3 regions of the Burkholderia sp. FERM BP-3421 genome follow, and region 3 is predicted to be linked to each of the others. Evidence: predicted binding sites of a transcription regulator. Region 3 holds the regulator's gene; each other region holds the start of a gene.
The links. Region 3 encodes FliA, which starts transcription of late flagellar genes. Its sites were predicted from a motif close to CTAAAGTTTNNNNNNNNNNNGCCGNTA; they were not measured.

Region 1 (4,061 bases), 370 kb from region 3:
AGCGTTCATCGGACACCCAGTTCTTCACGACGGTTGCGACGATCTTCGGATCCTGGCGCGCGATGGTGCGCGCGTAGTCGAGATTGCGTTCGTAGCGGCCCTTCTCGTTCTCGAACGCCAGCAGGGCGGGATCGGGTTCATCGTTGGCGGCCGGCTTGTCCAGCGCGGGCAGGCCGTCGAGCGCGATCGGTTCGTTCGGCGCGGGCAGCGCCGCCGCGGCGACCGACTCGGCGGACGGAAACGCGCGGCGCATCGCCGGGCGCACGAACATGAAGTAGAGTGCGGCGGCCGCGCCGGCGATGCCGAGCCACTTCGCGACATCCTTGGCCAGCTCGATCATGTCCGGCTGACGCCACCACGGCAGGTCGGCGTACGGATCGGCGGCCGTCGTGAACGCGCTGTTGACCACGTTGACCGAGTCGCCGCGCTTCTCGTCGTAGCCCATCGCGTCCTTCACGAGCTGCTCGATCTGCGCGAGCTTCGGCGCGGGCAGCGGCTGCATCGTCACGTGGCCCTTCGCGTCGGCGCTCGGCTGGTAGTTGACCACCACCGCGACCGACAGCCGCTTGATGCCGCCCATCGCCTGCTCGACGTGGCGCACGGTCTTGTCGAGCTCGTAGTTGGTCGTTGAGTCCTTGCGGTCGCTGACCGGCGTCGACTGCGCGCCGTTCTGGCCGTTGCCCGCGACGATCGGCGCGGACGCCGGCTGCGGCGGCGTGTTCGACAGCGCGCCCGGCACGCCCGAGGCGCCGCTCTGCGCGAGTTCCGTCGCGGTGCTGGTCTGCTGGCTGCGGATCGCGGATTGCTGCGGCGTGGCGTTCGGGCCGTAGCTCTCCGAGGTCTGCTCGACCTTGGCGAAATCGATGTCGGCGCTGACCTGCGCGCGCGCGTTGCCGGCGCCGAAGATCGGCGCGAGGATCGCGTCGATGCGCTTCTGGGTGTTGCGCTCGACCTGCTGCACATACTTGAGCTGGCTCGCGTCGAGGCCGCTCGCGGCGGCGGGCTGGGTCAGCAGGTTGCCGTCCTGGTCGACGATCGTGACGTTCTTGACCGGCATGTCGGGCACGCCCGACGCGACCATCCGCGTGATCGCCGCCACCTGACCCTCGTCGAGCACGCGGCCCGGGTACAGGTCGACGAACACCGACGCCGACGGCGCCTCGCGGTCGCGCACGAACACCGACGGCTTCGGGATCGCGAGGTGGACGCGCGCGCCGCGCACCGCGTTGATCGATTCGATCGTGCGCTGCAGCTCGCCTTCGAGCGCGCGCTGGTAGTTCACCTGCTCGGCGAACTGGCTGATGCCGAATTTCTGGTTGTCCATCAGCTCGAAGCCGACCGAGCCGCCCTTGGGCAGCCCCATCGACGCGAGCCGCAGGCGCGTCTCGTGCACCTGGTTCGACGGCACGAGGATCGCGCCGCCGGCATCGGCGAACTTGTACGGCACGTTGGCCTGTTGCAGCGCGGCGATGATCGCGCCGCCGTCGCGGTCGGACAGGTTGCTGTACAGCACGCGGTAATCGGGCGCGCGGCTCCACAGCACGAGGCCGACGATCGCGGCGATCGCGAGCGCGGTGATGATGATGAACGGCAGGCGCGGGTTGGTGCGCATCCGCGACAGGCCGGAGAAGCGCTCGGCGAAGCCGCCCAGGCCGAAGTCCGCGCCTGCCCCTGCGCCGCCCGGCAGCGCGCCGGCCGCGGCCGCGGCATTGGGCGGCGTGGCGGCGAGGCTCGCGCGGGCATCGGGGTTGATCAGCGAGTTGGCCTGCGAATCCATGCTTCGGTGTTCTCCAAGCGGGCTTAGGGCCCGTTCGGACGAGCGGGCGCACATTGACACGATGCGATTATCCGTACGCGCGTGCGGGCTGATCGGAGGAATAGAGCGGGGTTTCACCCGTACTTTCGCGGCTTTGATGCGAGCCCGGCTGCTATGCTTTTTCGCAATCCGGCATGGCCCCCGCGACGGGCGCGCCACCGGACGACGGCCGGCCCTCGACCCGGCCGGCTTTTTCGCGGAGAACCACATGACTGCCCCCGTCAACGGAATCGCTTCGGCTTTGCAACAGATGCAGGCGATGGCCGCGCAGGCGTCGGGCGGAACCGCCAGCCCCAGCGCCGCCCTGGCGGGATCGGGCGCGGCCACGGCGGGCACTTTCGCGAGCGCGATGAAGGCCTCGCTCGACAAGATCAGCGGTGACCAGCAGCGCTCGCTCGAACAGGCCAAGGCATTCGAGATCGGCGCCTCGAACGTGTCGCTCAACGACGTGATGGTCGACATGCAGAAGGCCGGCATCGGCTTCCAGTTCGGCCTGCAGGTGCGCAATAAGTTGGTGAGCGCCTACAACGACATCATGCAAATGTCGGTTTGAGTCGGTTTCGGGGTGTTTTCCGGGCGTTTTCCCTAAAGCTTTTACATTCCTTTCCGATAACTCCGGTAGACCTTCTCGCACCGTGCGCTGCGCGGCGGCGGGCCTGACCTACGCCACTTATCTCAAAATTAGGAGGCCGCCATGTTTTCCCCAGGACACGCTGGAGCCAGCGCCTATGCTCGGGTCGGCGTCGAAACAGGGGTGATGGGCGCGAACCCTCATCGTCTGATCGCCATGCTGTACCAGGGGGCGCGGCAAGCCATCGCGCTGGCGCGGATGCATCTGCAACAGGGCAATGTCGCGGCGCGCGGCGATGCGATCGGCAAGGCGATCCGGATCGTCGAGAACGGTTTGCAGCAATCGCTGAACCTCGACGTCGGCGGCGAGATCGCGGGCCGGCTCGACGCGCTTTACACCTATATCAGCCGCCGGCTGCTCGAAGCCAACGTGCAATCGAGCGAACCGATGCTGGTCGAGGTCGACGGGCTGCTCGCCACGCTCGAGGAAGCCTGGACGGGGATCGCGCCCGAATTCGCGAAGATGAGCGCACAAGCCGGGACGGAATTGCCGAGATGAGCCCGAAAGCCGAATACATCGCACGCTACGAAGCGATCGCGGCCGTGTCCGGCCGCATGCTGATCGCCGCCCGCGGCGAGGAGTGGCAGGCGCTGGGCGGGTTGCAGGAGGAATATCTGCGGCTCGTCGACAGCCTGAAGGAGGCCGCCGGGCCGGGGATTGCGCTCGATGAGTCCGAGCGCGGCCGCAAGTACGAACTGATTCGCCAGATTCTCGCCGACGACGCGGCGATCCGCGATCTCGCGAGCCCCGACGTCGCGCGCCTGTCGGCGCTGTTCGAAACCGGGCGTTCGACCAAGGTGTTGAAGGACCTGTACCAGGCGCGTCGCTGACCGTCCGATGCACACGCGCCGGCGCCGCGCGGCGCCCGTCGCGCTGGACGGCCGCTGCGCGGAATCGTCCCGCTTTCTCTCCGGCCCGCGCCAGGATTCACGATGACCGGTATCGACACAGTTGCCGCCGCCATCCTGGCGAGCCGCATCGACAGCCTGCTGAATACCCCCGTGACGGCCCCGTCGGCCGGCGCCGCGACGCCGCAGGTCGGCACCTCGGCGACCGCGTCGGGCACGGCCGCGCCCGCGCCGCTGCCGGCCGGCGCGGCCGGGCCGCCGCTCGCGTCGGCGCAGGCGGTGCTGTCCGAGGTGGCGCTGACGCTCGATGCGATTTCCCGTTTCGGCGGCGAAGCGAGCGCGCCGGTGCTGGGCAACGCGCCCCTGTTGCCGAGCGGGCCGAGTCCGCAGGCCGCGATCGCGCAGCAGCCGGCGGCAGCCGGCGGCGCGCCGGCCGACGCCGCGGCGCGCGCGCAGGCCTCGGGCGGCGCGCCGGCTTCGCCCGCGGCGGCGCTGAGCAGCGCGCTCGTGCAGGCGGTGGCCGACAGCGGCCTGTTCTACGAATCCCATCTTGCCCAATGGCTGGCCGGCCAGCGCAGCTTCGCGATGCTCGCGCGCGAGCCGCAGGCGCAATTCGCGGATGACGGCGTGTTTGCGTCGGCGCGGCCGGGCGGGGCGCAGCCCGCGCCCGACGATCCGCTCGCCGAGGCGCTCGCCGCGCGCCTGCCCTTGCCGCAGGCGGGCCGGCCGGCGGGCGACGCCGGCGCGCAGACGCAGGGCGCCTCCG
Region 2 (4,061 bases), 420 kb from region 3:
GTCTGGTAGATGTTGTTCAGCACCGAGTTGACGCTGGTCAGCGTCTGGTACTCCATCTGCAGCGAGGTCAGCGCCGACGACTGGTTCGCGCTGTACTGCGTGAGCGTCGCCGAGGTCATCGACAGCTGCACCGCCTGCGCCGCGTTGAGCGGATTGTCGGCGGGCGTCGTCAGCGAGACGCCACTCGCAATCTGCTGGTACAGCTGCGACAGCTGGGCCTGCTGGTTGTTCATCGTGCTGACGTTCTGGCTGTAGAACTGGGAAGTGGAGATGCGCATGGTCGTCTACCTTGATCAGTTGAACAGGCCCAGCACGGTCTGGAACAGCGTCGACGCCGTCTGGATCACCTTTGCGTTCGCCTGGTAAAGCTGTTGGTACTGCATCAGATTGGCGGCTTCCTCGTTCGTGTTCACGCTCGACACCGCCTGCATCGCGCTCGTGATCTGCCCGACCAGCCCCGTCTGCGCGGAACTCGACGCCTGCAGCTGGCTCGCGGCATTGCCGATCGTGTTCACGTAGCTCGAATACGCGCCCGTGAGCGTCAGGGTGCCGTTGTTCAGCGTCTTCGCGCTGACGAGCGCGGCCAGCGCCTGCGCGTTGCGCGGGTCGCTCGCGCCGTTGGTGTTCTTGCCGATGGTGAACGTATCGCCGTTCGCCGGCGCGCCCGCCATCGTCACCGTGACGGCGTTCAGGCCGCCCGTGCCGGTGATCGTCATCGCGTTGCCCTGCAGCGCGCTGTACGGCACCGACTGCACCTGCCCCGGCCCCGTGCCGATGTTGAACGACTGCGGCGGCGCGGTGTTGACCGTCACCACCGAACCGTTCGGGAAGCCCGACACCGACGGCGGCGTCGTGGTCCCGTTGTAGCTGAGCGTCACCCCGCCCGCCGGAATCTGGTAGCCGGCGCTCACCGAGCCCTGCGTGATCGTGCCGGTGCCGGTGTTGGTCGACACTTTCTGCGCGAGCACCGGCGACGCCGCCGCGATCGCGGAGTAGTTGGTCGTCGCGACGCCGAAGCCGTTGAGCGCGCCGCGCGTCGGCTGCACCGTGAACGAATCGCCCGCGTTCATCGTGCCGTTCACGTTGAGCTGCAGGTTGCCGATCGTGATCGGCATCGTGGAGCCCACCGGCTGCGCGCCGATGACGTTGCCGGTCGCGCGGTCGGTCAGCGTGTAGTTGCCGTTGTTGATCGCCAGCGTGTAGTCGCTCGTGGTCGGCTGCGAACCGTTCATGATCGATACGCTCAGCGTCGCGCTGCTCGTGTTCGCCTGGTTCGCATACACCACCGGCGCGCCGACCTTGAACAGGGCGCCGCCCGCATTGCCCGACAGGTCGAGACCCAGGCTGTTCTGCGCGTTGACTTGCGAGGCGAAGCTGGTCGCGATCGCGCCGAGCTGCGCTTCGGCCGGATCGAGCGTCTGGTTGCGGAACGACAGGAGGCCGCCGAGCGTGCCGCCCGTCAGCGACGATTCCGGCAGGTAGGTGGTCTGCCCCGGCGGGTTCGCCCCCGCGACGCCTTGCGACGCGATCGTCAGCTCGGTCGGATCGGACGGCGACGTGACGGCCGCGAGCTGGTAGCTCTGCCCCGCGACGACGAGCGGCTGTCCGTTCGACATGAACACGCTGTAGCCGTCGCTGTTCTGCACCATCTGCACGCCGGTCAGCTGCGACAGGTTCGACAGCGCGAGGTCGCGCTTGTCCATCAGCTGGTTCGGCGGCTGGCCCTGCGCGCTCGCCGCCGAGATCTGCTGATTCAGCTGCGCGATCTGCGAGGTGTAGCTGTTGATCTGCGTGACGGTGTTGCTGAGCTGGGTGTTGACGCTCTGGCGCAGCGCGTCGTACTGCTGGCCGGCGGCCGTGATCTGGTTGGCCAGCACCTGCGCGTTGCTGAGCGCGGTCTGGCGCGTGGCCGGATCGGACGGGTTGTTCGCGACGCTCTGCATCCCCGTGAAGTAGCTCGTGATCGCGGTGGAGATCCCGGTCGTCGGGTTGCCGATGTAGTTGTTCAGCTGCGAGACGAGGTTGTAGTACGTCGTCAGGGCCCCGCCCTGGGTCTGCGCGCTGTTCAGCTGGTTCGCCAGGTACTGGTTGTACTGGCGCTGCACCGTCGTGGTCGTCACGCCGGCGGGCAGGTAGCCGCTGCTCGTGTACTGGCCGCTCGTCTCGGCGTAGACCGGGCGTTCGACCGAATAGCCGGGCGTCGCCGAGTTGGCGATGTTCTGGCCCGTCGTCGTAATACCCCACATCGCGGCATTCAGTCCGCTGGTGGCGATATACATGAGATTGTTGGACATGCGCGATCCTGCTGGTGAGCCGGCCGCGCCGCGGCCGCCGGGTTGCGTGACTCCCGATATAACGGCGGCGGACGGAAAAAGTTGAGCGAAAAACGCACGAAAACGCCAGCCGGCGAGGCCGTGCGCGAACGCCGCCCGCGCGACGCGCCGGCCCTTGCCCGGCGGGCGCTTCCGGCCGGACGCCCTCGACGCCGTCCAGGCCCGGCGCGGGGCCGCGGGCGTCTCGTCCGGAATCCCGCCGGGAAGGCTGGATGGGGCTTGTTTCCGAGCCCGGCGGATGCTTCCATATCGGCGGCGCCCCCGGCCCGCCGCCGCGCCGCGTCGATGCGCTCCGCCGCGCGTCCCGCCCCCCGCGCGGCAGCCGTTCCGTCACCGGCCCACCCGCGCCGGGCCTCATTCGCAAGGAGTCAACCGTGCCCGGCTCGTTCAACAATTTCGACGGCATCGTCCGCCATCTGATCGCGGCCATCGCGCCGGACAGCCTGCTCGACATCGGCTGCGGCGCCGGCAAGTACGGGCGGATGGCCCGCGACGCGGCGCCGTCGTGCCGTCGCGTGGGCATCGAGGCCGCCCCGTCGTACGTGACGGCATTCGATCTGGGCGCGCTGTACGACGAGATCCGCGTCGGCGAGGCCTGGCCGGCCCTGCTCGCGAAGCCGGACGATTGCCATGATCTGTGCATCATCGGCGACTGCATCGAGCACATGCCCAAGTCGGTCGGTCTCGATCTGCTGAACTTCCTGACCTACCGCACCCGTTACCTGATCGTGCTCGCGCCCGAGTTCTACGTGCAGGGCAGCGTGAACGGCATCGCGTCGGAAGCGCATGTTTCCGTCTGGAGCGAACGCGATTTCACCTGGCACGACCGCTGGGCGTGGGATCACTGCTTCATGATTTCGTGCTTCGTGCTGCGCGGCTACCAGCCGTCGCCGCTCGACTTCGACACCCTGATCGACGGCCTGAACACGGCCCGGATCCCGATCGTCGCCCCCGACGACGGGCGCGACTTGCGGCCCGCCCGGCTCAACAAGCAGGTGACGCCGCGCGTGGACTGCATCGGCGGCGCGCGGCACGCCTTCCGTCCGCAGTAAGGACCGCGGCCGCCCCGGGCGGGGCGGCGCGCGCGCAGGATCAGACGCGCGCGAGCTGGCGGCGCTTCATTTCAAGCTGCGTGATCAGGCGCTGGAGCGTGTTTTCCGCGCTGCCCGGCAGCGACATGAAGCGGAAGCCCAGTTGGTAGCGGCGCGTGCCGTTCGGCGCGTCGGTCGCGCGGTGCGACACGAGCTGAAGGTCGAGCGACAGCTTGCCGTGGCCGTTCAGGTTCAACTCGACGTCGGGCAGCGTCACGCCGACCTCGAGGGCGGCCACCCGCTCGTCCGCGGTGCGCAGGCCGAGACCGCCGAGCGACAGGTTGTGCACCTCGAACAGGAAGCTCTCGCCGTCGGGCAGGCTGCCCCGGCACACGTAGGGATCGAGCACGGGCGCGTCGACCCGGAAATACTCGCGGCGCTGCACGCAGTACAGCACCTCGGGGAACGCGGCCTCGAAGGCCGGCAGGTTCTCGTAGCGGGTTTCGCGCGGCGCCGCGGTCGCGAATTCGACCCGCACGCCTTCGGGCGAGGCGAGGAACATGCAGCGCGGCGCGGCGAGGATCCCCGCGTTCTGTTCGGCCAGCGCGCCCCAATCGAACACGAAGGTTCGGGCGCCGACATCGACATCGAGGAGTCGGGTAACGAGCTGACCGCCCTGGTACTGGACGGTCAGGAA
Region 3 (4,061 bases):
GCCTGCCGGATGTGTTTTCGTCGGTGTTCGGCGCGAGCGTCGAGGCCGCGCCGGCCGCTGCCGCGCCCGCCGCGCCGTCGGAGCCCGCGCCGTGGCTCGTCGAGCACGCGAAGCGCCTGACCCGGCAGCGCGACGAACTGGTCGCGCGGCCGCGCGCCTCCGCCGCGGCGTCCGCGCCGGCTGCCGCTGCCGCCGCCGCCGACGCCGACGCCGGCGCGCCGGCCAATCCGCCCGAGTGGGCGCGTGACCTGGTGCAGAACGTCGCGCGCCGTGCGGCGGCCGAGGCGACGCCCGCGCGGCGCGCCGACGACGCGCCGCGCCAGAACGCCGAGCGCCTGTCCGATGCGGCGGCCGCGGCGGTGGCCGACGCCGTGAAGGCGCGTATCGAGCGCATCGTCAACGACACCGTGATGCACGAGCTGAGCTCGCTGCGCGGCATGATGGAAGAGCAGTTCGCGGGCCTGATGTGGAACGATCGCCAGCGCCGCAACCCGGTGCACGGCGCGCTGACCAAGCATCTGTTCGCGGCGGGTTTTTCCGCGCAGCTGGTGCGCATGATCGTCGACAACCTGCCGGACGGCGACGAGTCGGACAGCTTCGACGCGGCGTCCGAATGGGCGCGCTCGGTGCTGGCCGCGAACCTGCCGGTGCTGGAAAGCGAGGATGCGCTGATGGAGCGCGGCGGCGTGTTCGCGCTGATGGGACCGACGGGCGTCGGCAAGACCACCACCACCGCGAAGCTGGCGGCGCGCTGCGTGATGCGCTTCGGCGCGAGCAAGGTCGCGCTGCTGACGACCGACAGCTACCGGATCGGCGGCCACGAGCAACTGCGCATCTTCGGCAAGATCCTCGGCGTGCCGGTGCATGCGGTGAAGGACGGCGGCGACCTGCAGCTCGCGCTGACCGAACTGCGCAACAAGCACATCGTGCTGATCGACACGATCGGCATGAGCCAGCGCGATCGCACGGTATCCGACCAGATCGCGATGCTGCACGGCGCGGACACGCCGGTGCAGCGCCTGCTGCTGCTGAACGCGACGAGCCACGGCGACACCCTCAACGAAGTCGTGCAGGCCTACCGCAGCGCGGCGGGCCAGCCCGACCTCGCGGGCTGCATCCTGACCAAGCTGGACGAAGCCACCCATCTCGGCGGCGTGCTGGACACGGTGATCCGCTACAAGCTGCCGGTCCACTACGCATCGACCGGCCAGAAGGTGCCGGAGAACCTGTACGTCGCCACCCGTAAATTCCTGCTGAAGAGCGCGTTCTGCGTACCGCGCGACGGCTCGCCCTTCGTGCCGCAAGACGAAGACATGCCGTCGCTGCTGGCCGCGCTGACCGCCCGCTCGAGCGCCGAGCTCCATGAGGTGCGATTTGGATAAACGCATGACCGATCAGGCTGAAGGCTTGCGGCGTCTGCTCGCCGGCCGCTCGTCGCGCGTCGTCGCGGTGACGGGCGGCCCGGCGGGGGTCGGCTGCACCTCGACGGTGGTGAATCTGGCGGCCGCGCTCGCGGCGCTCGGCAAGGACGTGCTCGTGGTCGACGAGCGCGCCGACGTTCATTCGGTGGCGGCGACGCTGTGCGGCGCGTGGCTGCGCGAAGGCGAGCCGGTGCGCCACGAGCTGGGCTTCTCGGTGCTCGGCGCCGCGCGGCTCGCCCGCGCCGGCTACGCCGAGCACGATCCCGCGGAGTGGCTCGACAACGCGGCGGACATCGTGCTGGTCGATGCGCAGCTCGACGCGCACGGCGCGTTCTCGCCGCTCGCGCGCGACGCGCACGACGTGCTGGTGGTGATGCGGGTGGCCGCGCAGTCGATCACCGAGGCGTACGCGTGCATGAAGCGGCTTCATTACGCGCATGCGGTCGCGCAGTTCCGCGTGCTGATGAATCACGTGCAAAGCCGCGCGGACGCGAAGGCCGCGTACGACAACCTCGCGGGCGTCGCCGGGCGTTATCTGGCGGTGTCGCTGTCGGAGGCGGGCTGCGTGGGGGTCGATCCGCTCGTCGAGCATGCGCGCGAGCTGGAGCGCACGGTGGTGGACGCGTTCCCGACCGCGGCGGCCGCGCGCGATTACCGGCAGATCGCGTCCGATCTGCTGTATTGGCCATTGCGTCCGGGGCCGGGCGCGGGTCGGGTCCGGGCGGGCAATCCGGCGTTTGAGCGGGGTGCGGCGCAGGCCGCATGAATGTCACAGGCAAGAGAGGGCATGATGTACAACGCTCAAGGAAAGATATCCCAGGACGAAGTGTTGACGCAGTACGCGCCGCTCGTGCGGCGGCTGGGTCTGCAACTGGTCGCGAAGATGCCGGCGAGCGTGGATCTCGATGATCTGATCCAGGCCGGCATGATCGGCCTGCTCGATGCGGCGGGCCGCTACAAGGAAGACCAGGGGGCGCAGTTCGAGACCTACGCGACGCAGCGGATCCGCGGCGCGATGCTCGACGAGCTGCGCAGCAACGACTGGCTGCCGCGCAGCCTGCGCAAGACCTCGCGCGAAGTCGAGCATGCGGTGCACCAGGTCGAGCAGCAGCTCGGCCGGCCGGCGAGCGAGACCGAGATCGCGGAGCACATGCAGATGCCGCTCGACGAATTCCAGTCGATGCTGCAGGACCTGCATGGCAGCCAGCTGATTTACTACGAGGATTTCGACCGTTCGGCCGACGACGAGCCGTTCCTCGACCGCTACCGGGTCGACCATGCCGACCCGCTGTCGGCGCTGCTCGACGACCACCTGCGCAACGCGCTCGTGGAGGCGATCGAGCGCCTGCCGGAGCGCGAGAAGCTGCTGATGTCGCTGTACTACGAACGGGGCCTGAACCTGCGCGAGATCGGCGCGGTGCTCGAGGTCAGCGAGTCGCGCGTGTGCCAGTTGCACAGCCAGGCGGTTGCCCGGCTGCGCGCGCGGCTGCGCGAACAGGCCTGGGTCGGCGCCGAGCACTGAGCGGTCGGACCGCGATCGGTCGGGCCGCGCATGGTCGGGCCGCGTATGGTCGGCGTGCGATCGGGCGGAAAACTTCATTCCGATTTGCTACAATCCTCCCTCGTTTCCGAGGAGCGTTGCGACGGGCTCGGTCCCGCCAGGCTCGGAAACCTTCAATGAGCGGCCGCGCGATGCGCACGGCCGCGACCTGAACGGCGCTCACGTCACAATTTTCTAGAACTTACTTAGAAAGGAGGGCGTGATGAACGCCGCTGTCATCGATTCCAATTCCTCGAAAGACTACCTCGTCGCCGACATGAGCCTTGCCGCCTGGGGCCGCAAGGAGCTGAACATCGCCGAGACGGAAATGCCCGGCCTCGTGCAGATCCGCGACGAATACAAGGCGCAGCAGCCGCTCAAGGGCGCGCGCATCGCCGGTTCGCTCCACATGACGATCCAGACGGGCGTGCTGATCGAGACGCTGAAGGCGCTCGGCGCCGACGTGCGCTGGGCCTCGTGCAACATCTTCTCGACCCAGGATCACGCGGCCGCCGCGATCGTCGAAGCCGGCACGCCGGTGTTCGCGTTCAAGGGCGAGTCGCTCGACGAGTACTGGGAATACGCGCACCGCATCTTCGAATGGCCGAACGGCGAATTCGCCAACATGATCCTCGACGACGGCGGCGACGCCACGCTGCTGCTGATCCTGGGCGCGAAGGCCGAGAAGGACCGCTCGGTGATCGCCAAGCCGACCAACGAGGAAGAAGTCGCGCTGTACAAGTCGATCGCCGCGCACCTCGAGGTCGACGGCAGCTGGTACTCGACGCGCCTCGCGCACATCAAGGGCGTGACGGAAGAAACCACCACCGGCGTGCACCGTCTGTACCAGATGGAAAAGGACGGCCGCCTGCCGTTCCCGGCGTTCAACGTCAACGATTCGGTCACGAAGTCGAAGTTCGACAACCTGTACGGCTGCCGCGAATCGCTGGTCGACGGCATCAAGCGCGCGACCGACGTGATGATCGCGGGCAAGGTCGCGGTGGTCGCGGGCTACGGCGACGTGGGCAAGGGCTGCGCGCAGTCGCTGCGCGGCCTGGGCGCGACCGTGTGGGTCACTGAAATCGATCCGATCTGCGCGC

Region 1: fliS (flagellar export chaperone FliS) is a predicted target of FliA. The motif match lies at 2,402-2,428, and genes of this name have one in related genera.
Region 2: flgK (flagellar hook-associated protein FlgK) is a predicted target of FliA. The motif match lies at 2,354-2,380, and genes of this name have one in related genera.

What each region holds. Positions count from the first base shown of each region.
Region 1 covers NZ_CP117782.1:2,906,200-2,910,260, reverse strand. Annotated here, with positions in the region: gene fliF (flagellar basal-body MS-ring/collar protein FliF) at 1-1,777, opposite strand, end outside; gene fliG (flagellar motor switch protein FliG) at 1-9, opposite strand, end outside; gene fliE (flagellar hook-basal body complex protein FliE) at 2,025-2,369, shown strand; gene fliS (flagellar export chaperone FliS) at 2,511-2,945, shown strand; gene Bsp3421_RS29135 (flagellar protein FliT) at 2,942-3,277, shown strand; gene fliK (flagellar hook-length control protein FliK) at 3,380-4,061, shown strand, end outside.
Region 2 covers NZ_CP117782.1:2,855,045-2,859,105, forward strand. Annotated here, with positions in the region: gene flgL (flagellar hook-associated protein FlgL) at 1-278, opposite strand, end outside; gene flgK (flagellar hook-associated protein FlgK) at 294-2,294, opposite strand; gene Bsp3421_RS28885 (class I SAM-dependent methyltransferase) at 2,708-3,385, shown strand; gene Bsp3421_RS28890 (flagellar brake protein) at 3,426-4,061, opposite strand, start outside.
Region 3 covers NZ_CP117782.1:3,271,664-3,275,724, forward strand. Annotated here, with positions in the region: gene flhF (flagellar biosynthesis protein FlhF) at 1-1,382, shown strand, start outside; gene Bsp3421_RS30855 (MinD/ParA family ATP-binding protein) at 1,375-2,187, shown strand; gene Bsp3421_RS30860 (RNA polymerase sigma factor FliA) at 2,209-2,943, shown strand; S-adenosyl-L-homocysteine riboswitch at 3,046-3,150, shown strand; gene ahcY (adenosylhomocysteinase) at 3,185-4,061, shown strand, end outside.